2 regions of the Virgibacillus sp. Bac330 genome follow, and region 2 is predicted to be linked to the other one. Evidence: riboswitches for the same ligand, from Rfam matches in the RefSeq annotation. Region 2 holds a riboswitch; the other holds the start of a gene.

Region 1 (4,567 bases), 210 kb from region 2:
GGGTTCTTCGGTTATTTGGTTACGCCATAGCATCAAATTTTATACTTTCTCATCTATCAACGAAAAGCCACTCTGTTTAGTGTTGACTTAAAAGGAGGCAGTTATCCTTTGGGGATGCTGTAAAGCTATTGGGAGAGGAGATTTAAGCCCTTCCCTTGGGATAATTACAATAAGTAGGTAGAGAGTAGCTTCCACTCATTAACATTCATTTTATAAGATAGCATGTTCTTTTACAAAAACCTGTTAGGATCCAATTTTACGTTCTTGTGCACGACAATAGATATAAGAATAAAAAAGTCCTCCTTAATAAACAGAAGGACTTGATAAAAGTGGCTCTTAATAGAAACATAACTTGGCAAAAAATTGGATCCCTGTACGATAAAGTTTAATATTTTACAATTAGATAACCTTTGTTAATATTAAAATTGAAAATCAACTTGCTTGTTTTCTTGATTTTCATACCCTTTCATATAATCAATTCTTCGTTGTGCAGAGGTCTTGCTTACTTGTTCATCGGCATGATAGGAAGAACGCACTAAAGGGCCTGCTTCACAATGTTTAAACCCTTTTTCCAAAGCAATTTGCTTTAATTCTTCAAATTCATCTGGATGATAATAACGTTCAACTGCTAAATGCTTCTTTGTCGGCTGTAAATATTGACCAATTGTCATAATATCTACTTGATGCGCGAGTAAATCATCCATCGCTTGAATGATTTCTTCTTTTTCTTCACCTAAACCAACCATGATACTTGATTTTGTTGGCGTGTTTGGTCGAATTTCCTTTACTCGCTGTAAAAGCTGGAGTGACCGATCGTACATCGCTCGCGCACGTACTCGTTTTGTTAACCTTCGCACCGTTTCAATATTATGGTTAAAAATATCTGGTTCACTATCCATAAGCGTATGTAAACTTTCATAGTCGCCTTTCATATCAGAAGGAAGAATTTCAATCGTACAACCAGGATTTTTCCGTCTAATTGCTCGCACCGTTTCTGCAAAAACAGCTGCCCCACCATCATTTAAATCATCTCGAGCAACAGCTGTAACTACAACATGCTTTAACCCCATGATTTCAACGGAATCTGCTACACGCTCTGGCTCTCCCCAATCCAATTCATTCGGTAGCCCTGTTTTAACAGCACAAAAACGACATCCCCTCGTACACGTGTCTCCTAAAATCATGAAAGTTGCTGTCTTTCTCTCGCTCCAACATTCATGAATATTCGGGCAACGAGCTTCTTCACAAACGGTATTTAAGCGATTTTCACGCATAAGCTTTTTCAAACCACGATAAGATTGGTTCGTATTAATTTTCGTTTTTAACCATTCGGGCTTTCTTAAAGTTGTACTGTTTTTAGACATGTGAAACCACTCCTTCTAATGGTAAATTGGCGTACTCTTTTTCAGCTAACTGATACACTTCATTCCACTGACTTTTTGTTAATGAAAATTTGGTAAGTTCAATACCTAGCCCATCTGAAAAACCTTTTTTAAATGCGGCTTTTACAGTATCATAGGATACATCTTTTTGCAAGATTCGATTTATCGTTGTCGCTTTATTCCAAAAAGCTTGTTTCTTTCGCGCTTTTAATTTTTCACTTGGAAAAACAAACATATCAAACAACATGTCTATATCCATGGAAATAGGAATAGAGCCATGCTGAAGAAGTACGCCTTTTTTTCTCGTTTGCGCATTCCCTGACAGTTTTTTACCATCTGCAACCATTTCATAAAATGCTGGGCGTTCAAAACAAATATTGCTTCTTTCTTTTGAAGCTAATTCCGCATACCCCGCTTCAATGCCCAAGTTTTTATACCCTTCCAAAATCCCTTTTGATAAATCATAATAGGCTTGACGAATAGAGGAAGCAATTGCTGGATGTGACTCTGAAATAACAATGCTGTATGTCAATTCATCGTCATGAAGCACAGCACTTCCTCCAGTCATTCTGCGAACCAATTGGCATTGATGTTTCTTTATGCCATCTAAATCAATTTTTCCTGCTATCTTTTGGAAGTGCCCAACAGAAAGCGTTGGTTTCCTCCATTGATAAAAGCGTAATGTTGGAGGTATTTTCCCTTCTTTATGCCAATGCAATAGTGCCTCATCTAATGCCATATTGATCGCAGCATCATGAGGTACATTTTCTAAAAATCCCCATTGCTCTTTCATTTACAACCGCCTCCAGTAAAGTCAAATTTTGTATGTGGAAGGTTATACCATAATTGTCAAATGGACTACTATTTAATGTAATATTTTACCTATCATTCATTTTATTAGAAAATCATCATAACGCCAAGTCTTATGGCGAAAGCTACCTATTTTTATATGTTACATGCTAAAATTTAAGTTTACCTATCATGCCAGGATATGTATCAAAAATCTGTTACACAAAAGGGACTTAGACGCAACTTGCTCTTATTTAATATTTAGACTTGCTACTTACCTATCCTAAATGGAGATTGAAATCTTACAGCACGTTATATACAAAAATAAAAAACCGCATTCCGCTTACGTGAAATGCAGTCAGGTATGACCACACTTTCCCACGCAGGCATTATCCTGTTCGGGTACAAAGGGTCAGAACGTGCACCGTTCCTCTCAGCTCATCAACTAGCTCCCCTAGTGTTAACAGTTTAAGAAAAAATTTGCTTGTTGCAATGCTTTTAAAAAAACTTTATTTTAGCTAAGTTAAGGTTAGCAATAATACAAAAAAATGTAAAGTGTGAATTTATTAAATACGTCCGTATATATTAAATGATCCTAGCGCTTAAACAACTCTACTCATAAATACTGCATTCGCATTTAAATCCATGCTCTTATATAATATTATTAGGAAAGAAAATCATGGTTTATAAGCACGTTAAAAATCACTCTATACAGAGTTAAATTTAACTCGTTACCTACATCTAATAAATCTTCAATTCGTTGGGGGAGAGTTTTGTTTCACCCCCGCCAATTGTTTAGTAGCCCAAGGGTATGACCTAAAGGTCTCTTACGAAAAGAGATTTAGCTGTTCCCACTTAGACTTGTTCAGCTCACTTCTTCCAATCTTGGATTGGAAATCTTACGGGGTAAATGGTTTTAAAAAATGATCTAATATGGAGGCTACAAAAATGAACTCGATTCTCGATGAAGTTCTGTTAAAATATCAAACCTTAAGTAAAACGGAAAAAAAAGTAGCTGATTATGTCATTAATAATAGTCAACATATGTTAAATATACATATTAAAGATTTAGCAAGTCGTATCGATGTTTCCGTAGCTACGATTACGCGTTTTTGTAAAAAAGTAGGCGTAAGTAACTTTGTAGAATTTAAAATATTATTACGAGATGCGGTCGAACAGACAGTGGAGTCGGATGAAGTAATAGACATAGCGGCTCAAGTTTATCATTCTGTCATTAAATCCACACATTCGATAGCAACCATGAATGATTATGAACGTGTCTCCAACTGGATACAGGAGGCAAATCGAATTCATATTTACGGTATTGGCAGTTCAGGCTTATCTGCTGAGGAACTAAAAATAAGATTAACTCGAATGGGGTATAGTGTAGATACACATACAGACTCGCACGCAATGGTTATTAATGCCTCGATTCTTACCAAAAGTGATGTCGTTATTGCGATATCTTCTTCTGGTCAAACGAAAGAAGTGATCGATAGTGTGCACATCGCCAAATCAAAAGGAGCAAAAATTGTCTCTATTACAAATTTTTCCGAAACAAATTTAGCACATCAATCTGATGCGATTCTATACACTACAAGTATTCAGCACTATCAAGCAAAAGGTTTTATGAACAGTCAATTATCTATTCTAATTTGTTTAGACATTCTTAGTATGATGCTTTTAACAGATGAACAGGCACATGCTACTTATAATCAGACCCTAGCTAAATTAGAAGAATACAAAAAAATATAGCAGTAACCAACTTAATGGTTACTACTATATTTTTGAATTTCATCTACAAAGGTTTCCGTAATTAATTGCGGTCTAGTAATGGCACTACCAACTACAACAAAAAAAGCGCCATTCCTAAGAGCTGCTAGAGCTGTTTCTGGTGTACTAACTTTTCCTTCAGCAATAACTGGAATGGATATTACTGATTGCATCTCACGCAATAATTGAAAATCGTTGGCTGCGATATGTTGGTCTGCCGTTTCTTGTGTGTATCCTACTAAGGTCGTCGATACACAATCAAAACCTAGCGATTCCGCTCGTTTTGCCTCCTCTACTGTAGATATATCCGCCATTAGCTCGGTATCATCAGATTGCTCCTTGATAAAGCGTATCATTTCTTCTAAGTTTTCGTTTTCTGGACGCTTTCGCATCGTTGCATCCATTGCAATAATATTTGCACCTGCATCTAGCAAAGCGGACGCTTCTTTTTTTGTTGGTGTAATATAAACATCGCTATCCTTGTAATCTTGTTTAATTAAACCAATAATTGGAACGTTTACTTGTTGCTTTATTGCTTCTATATCAGCTACTGAGTTGGCTCGAATACCTTTAGCACCACCTTGTACAGCTGCTAAGGCCATTTTTGCCATTATTTCTGAAGA
Region 2 (4,567 bases):
ATCCTTTTTCGCGATATTGAAAAGCTGTAATACCTGCCTGAATCGCTTCTCTTAAAACTTGCTTCGGGTCTCGATCACAATTTTGGCTTCCCATGATGAAATATTTACGTAAAGCTGTTTGTAAATGCAAGCCTCTAGCCTCCTTATTTACTTAACGTTTAGCTTTTGCGAAAGGAAAGTTTTTCTACATATTATTTGGTGTTAAGTTGATCTATTTCATTGGACAATGCGTCAATAAAGGCCGGAAGAAAGCTGCCAGAACCTTGAACATGCTCTTGTTTAGCAGCATACTCGGCTGCTAATCCATAAAATTGTACGGCTGCAAATGCTTGTTCTTCTACTTTCGCATCTGTAGTTAGACAAGCAGCTATAATAGAGCCTAGCAAACAACCAGCACCTGTAATTTTTTCCAAATAGACATGCCCGCTTCTGTTTTCTATTACTGTTTCATTGTTACTACAAATATAGTCCGTCTCTCCTGTTACTACAGCAGTCGTATGATACATGTTGGCTACTTTTTTAGCAATCTCTTTGCCATCACCATCTCCGACAGATTCTACCCCCTTTACTTCCCATGGCATATCAACTAGCTTAGCCATTTCGCCTGCATTTCCTTTAATAACAGTAAATTGTACTTCTTGTAATAATTGTTTAACGACATCTTTACGAAATGATGTGGCGCCAATGCCAACAGGGTCTAGTACTACTGGGATGTCTTTTTTGTTGGCGGCTTTACCAGCAAGCTTCATTGCTGGTAGCTCTGTCAATGTTGATGTACCAATATTTATAAGCACACCATTAGAAATGGACGCCATTTCTTCTGCTTCTTCTGTTGCTTTTGCCATAATCGGTGAAGCCCCAAAAGCTAGTAAACCATTAGCAGTAAAATTCATCACGACTTCATTTGTCAAATTGTGAATTAACGGATTGGCCTCCCTAACTTGCTCTATAATTGATGTATTCATTGTTTCACCCTTTCTTCACGAATTCCCCAATGGTTGGTAGGGCCGTTCCCAGCGCCTAATGGGAAAGAATGCTTAATAGCTGCTGTAACAAATTGTTTAGCCTCTTTTACCGCTTCATATAACGGCAGGCCTTTAGCTAAATGAGCGGTAATGGCTGCCGAGTACGTACAACCAGTGCCATGCGTACTTGTTGTGTCAAAGCGTTTGGAGTGAAAGGTATGCATCTTATGTCCATCATATAAATAGTCAATGGCATCTCCATGCATATGTCCACCTTTTACTAGGGCAGCCCGAGCACCATGTTTATCCACCATTTCTTTGGCTGCTTCTTGTAAATCGTTAACATCATGGATTTTGTTGCCAGTAATAAATTCTGCTTCTGGAATATTTGGCGTAACAACAGTTGCTAAAGGTAGAAGCTGTTCTTTTAAATAATCTCTTGCTTCTTCGGCAATTAAAGGATCGCCGCTAGTAGCAACCATAACAGGGTCCATGACGTAGTATGCGTCTGTACTAGTAAGTTGTTTTTGGATGACGCGCATCATCGATTCATTGGCAATCATGCCTGTTTTTAGACTGTGTACAGGCATGTCAGAAAAAACAGATTGCAATTGCTCATCTATCATATCAATAGGGATATGGTGGACATTTTGTACACCAGTTGTATTTTGTGCAACAATCGATGTGATGACGGACATACCATAAACAGTTAACTCTTGAAATGTTTTCAGATCTGCCTGAATACCTGCACCTCCACTTGGGTCAGTTCCTGCAATCGTTAATGCACATGGAATTGGTTTCAAATTATTCGCTTCCTTTCTTTATATAATTGCCAGTATATTTCGTGAACCATGATGGCTCATTTTCGAGCGAACTACTATCTAGAATGATTCCCAAACATATAAATAGTTATCATATAGTCTTGGACTTAAAGCCAGTTTATTACTGCCTTTGTATACGAATCAGCTTATCTGTATTCACGCGTGAAACAATAAACCACCCTAAAAAAGCTCCAGAAATGCTACTTGCTAAAAATGACGGGACAAAGAATAGAGCTCCGGCACTACTGTCCATGAATAAGCGAGCAATGGGTACGGCAAGCAAGGATCCTACAATTCCAGTCCCTATACTTTCTCCAATGACAGCCCATCGTTTCTTCTCAAATCTACGATACAGTAAACCTGCAAACCATGCTCCTACCATGGCTCCTGGAAATGCTAATAAAGTTCCAAGTCCTAGCATATTTCGTAACAGACCAATCATAAAAGCTATTATTACAGCAGGTCCAGGTCCTAACGTAATAGCTGCCATCACATTAACAGCATGTTGCACGGGGTACGCTTTGGCAAATCCAGCAGGGAACCAAAGAAATTGTGCTGCTAGTGTGCCAATAGCAACAAAGACAGCCATTAATGTTAATGTGTATGTTTTTTTCATAGCATCACCTTGCTTTTGTCTATTTTACTAAGAGGAAAGTAGTGAAGAACAGCATTTTTAATAGAAGTTGCTGTAAGGTTTCTTTCATTCTAAACGAGAAGTCGTTGTCGACGAATAGAATAGAACAAAAGGAACAAGCATAACGCCATGTTACTCATCCTATAAACCTTATCTTTTCCTAACATGCAAAAAAAGTCAGACCCCAGACAGAACCTGACTTAGAAGAAGAAATATAGAAAGAGAATCTCTACTACTTCCCTCCGCTGGTCTTAACCAGATCAGGTCAATAAGAGTCAGAAGCTATTGCTTCTTCTCAGCCCATGATAGGCTCCCCTAGTAGTTCTTATAAAATATTCTACTAAAATATTAAACGCTAACACATCAAGCTTAACAAAATGGTAGATGTTTGTCATGGAAAAAGCTAGTACCTTTCCGCATCTTTATTACCTTGAATTGTACTTGCGTGGTTTAGAGATAGTTGTAAAGGGAAAATAATTGCCTGTTTTGAATAATGGCCTGCAAATCCACTTTCTATAAAATTACGGTCCATCTTTTATAGATGAAGTTAAAACATATTCAAAACTTTTAAAAGAAAGGTTAATAATTTCATGTGGACATGAATATGATAAGCATTACAAGATGGTTCTAAAATCCTAGTTTTTCATCGGTATATTAGAAACGCTTTCATGAAGAGGTGGTGATCTACTCCATGAGATTATAGAAGGATAAATCAGAAAGTGAAAGGAGGGGGAACAAATCTATTACAAAATAAGTAAATGCAAGATATTCCTTACAGGTGATAATGAACCGGGGAAAAAACTGTTTCAATAGACTGAATTTTTAGTTTGTTAACAAGATACCTATTTGCGAGTTTAAAATGTAAAGGCATGACAACATCCACCGCAAATATATGGCAAGAAACTATCTATTTCTAAAGTTGAGGTGCTTTAGAGTGGTGGAAATTTGTAAGAAACGAGGTGAAATCAGAATGTCCAAAGAAGTCATACTGGAACTAAAAGATGTCCATACGCATTTTTTTACGGAAAAAGGGGAGGTTCCCGCTGTGAATGGGGTTCGTTTATCTGTATGTAAAGGAGAGGTCGTTGGTATTGTTGGAGAATCGGGCTGTGGAAAAAGCGTCACATCCTTATCCATCATGCAATTAATACCTAGCCCGCCTGGCAAAATTGTAAGTGGTGACATTTATTTTAAAGGGGAAAATATCGTATCAGCTTCTCCTAAAAGAATGAAACAGATACGGGGAAATGAAATTGCTATGATTTTTCAGGAACCAATGACATCTTTAGATCCTTTATTTACCATTGGTAATCAAATGATAGAAGCGATTCGACTACACGAAAAAACAAGCAAAAAAGAAGCGCGTAACAAAGCGATTACATTATTAGAACTTGTTGGAATTCCTAGGGCAAATGCTATTGTCGCTAGTTATCCGCATCAATTATCAGGTGGAATGCGACAGCGGGTCATGATTGCAATGGCGATGGCTTGCGAACCAGATTTGTTAATAGCGGATGAACCAACAACAGCACTTGATGTAACGATACAGGCACAAATACTCGATTTAATGCGACAGTTAAATCAAGAAAAGCAGACAGCTATTCTGTTCATCACACATGATTTAGGTGTCGTTGCAGAGATTTGTGATCGCGTCGCAGTGATGTATGCTGGGCAAATCATCGAAGAAGGGACGACGAGAGAAATATTAAAATATCCTAACCACCCCTATACAAAAGGATTAATTCGTTCATTACCAAATGTGAAGAAAACAGAACAACAATTATATTCTATTCCAGGTACGGTTCCTAAGCCACAGAAGGAAAAGATAGGTTGTCGTTTTGCACCTCGTTGTGAATGGGCATTTGCACCATGTTTTCAAGCAAACCCTCCATTATATGAACTAGAAAATAACCGCACAAGTAGATGCTTTTTACATGAAAAGGAAGCATGATTGTTCCCATTAAAGCAAGCAGGAAGGAGGTAGAGGAGAAAGTGGTCCAACCATTGTTAGAAGTGAAAGGATTACAGAAACATTTCGCAGTTAAAGGCGGGGTATTTGGAAGGAAAAAGCGTGTTATCAAAGCTGTCGATGATGTCTCATTCAGTGTAAGAGAAGGAGAGATACTTGGTATTGTTGGAGAGTCAGG

Evidence for each region. A riboswitch is a leader RNA that binds a small molecule or an ion and turns the genes downstream of it on or off. The one in region 2 is predicted to bind thiamine pyrophosphate.
Region 1: another riboswitch for thiamine pyrophosphate. It lies ahead of D9780_RS00055 (lipoate--protein ligase family protein); the one in region 2 lies ahead of thiW (energy coupling factor transporter S component ThiW).

Annotation. Positions count from the first base shown of each region.
Region 1 covers NZ_CP033048.1:9,606-14,172, reverse strand. The annotation lists gene lipA (lipoyl synthase) at 420-1,364, opposite strand; gene D9780_RS00055 (lipoate--protein ligase family protein) at 1,357-2,175, opposite strand; TPP riboswitch at 2,530-2,637, opposite strand; gene D9780_RS00050 (MurR/RpiR family transcriptional regulator) at 3,120-3,926, shown strand; gene D9780_RS00045 (N-acetylmannosamine-6-phosphate 2-epimerase) at 3,938-4,567, opposite strand, start outside.
Region 2 covers NZ_CP033048.1:216,303-220,869, forward strand. The annotation lists gene thiE (thiamine phosphate synthase) at 1-94, opposite strand, end outside; gene thiM (hydroxyethylthiazole kinase) at 192-965, opposite strand; gene thiD (bifunctional hydroxymethylpyrimidine kinase/phosphomethylpyrimidine kinase) at 962-1,768, opposite strand; gene thiW (energy coupling factor transporter S component ThiW) at 1,908-2,402, opposite strand; TPP riboswitch at 2,641-2,747, opposite strand; gene D9780_RS00955 (ABC transporter ATP-binding protein) at 3,391-4,371, shown strand; gene D9780_RS00960 (ABC transporter ATP-binding protein) at 4,413-4,567, shown strand, end outside.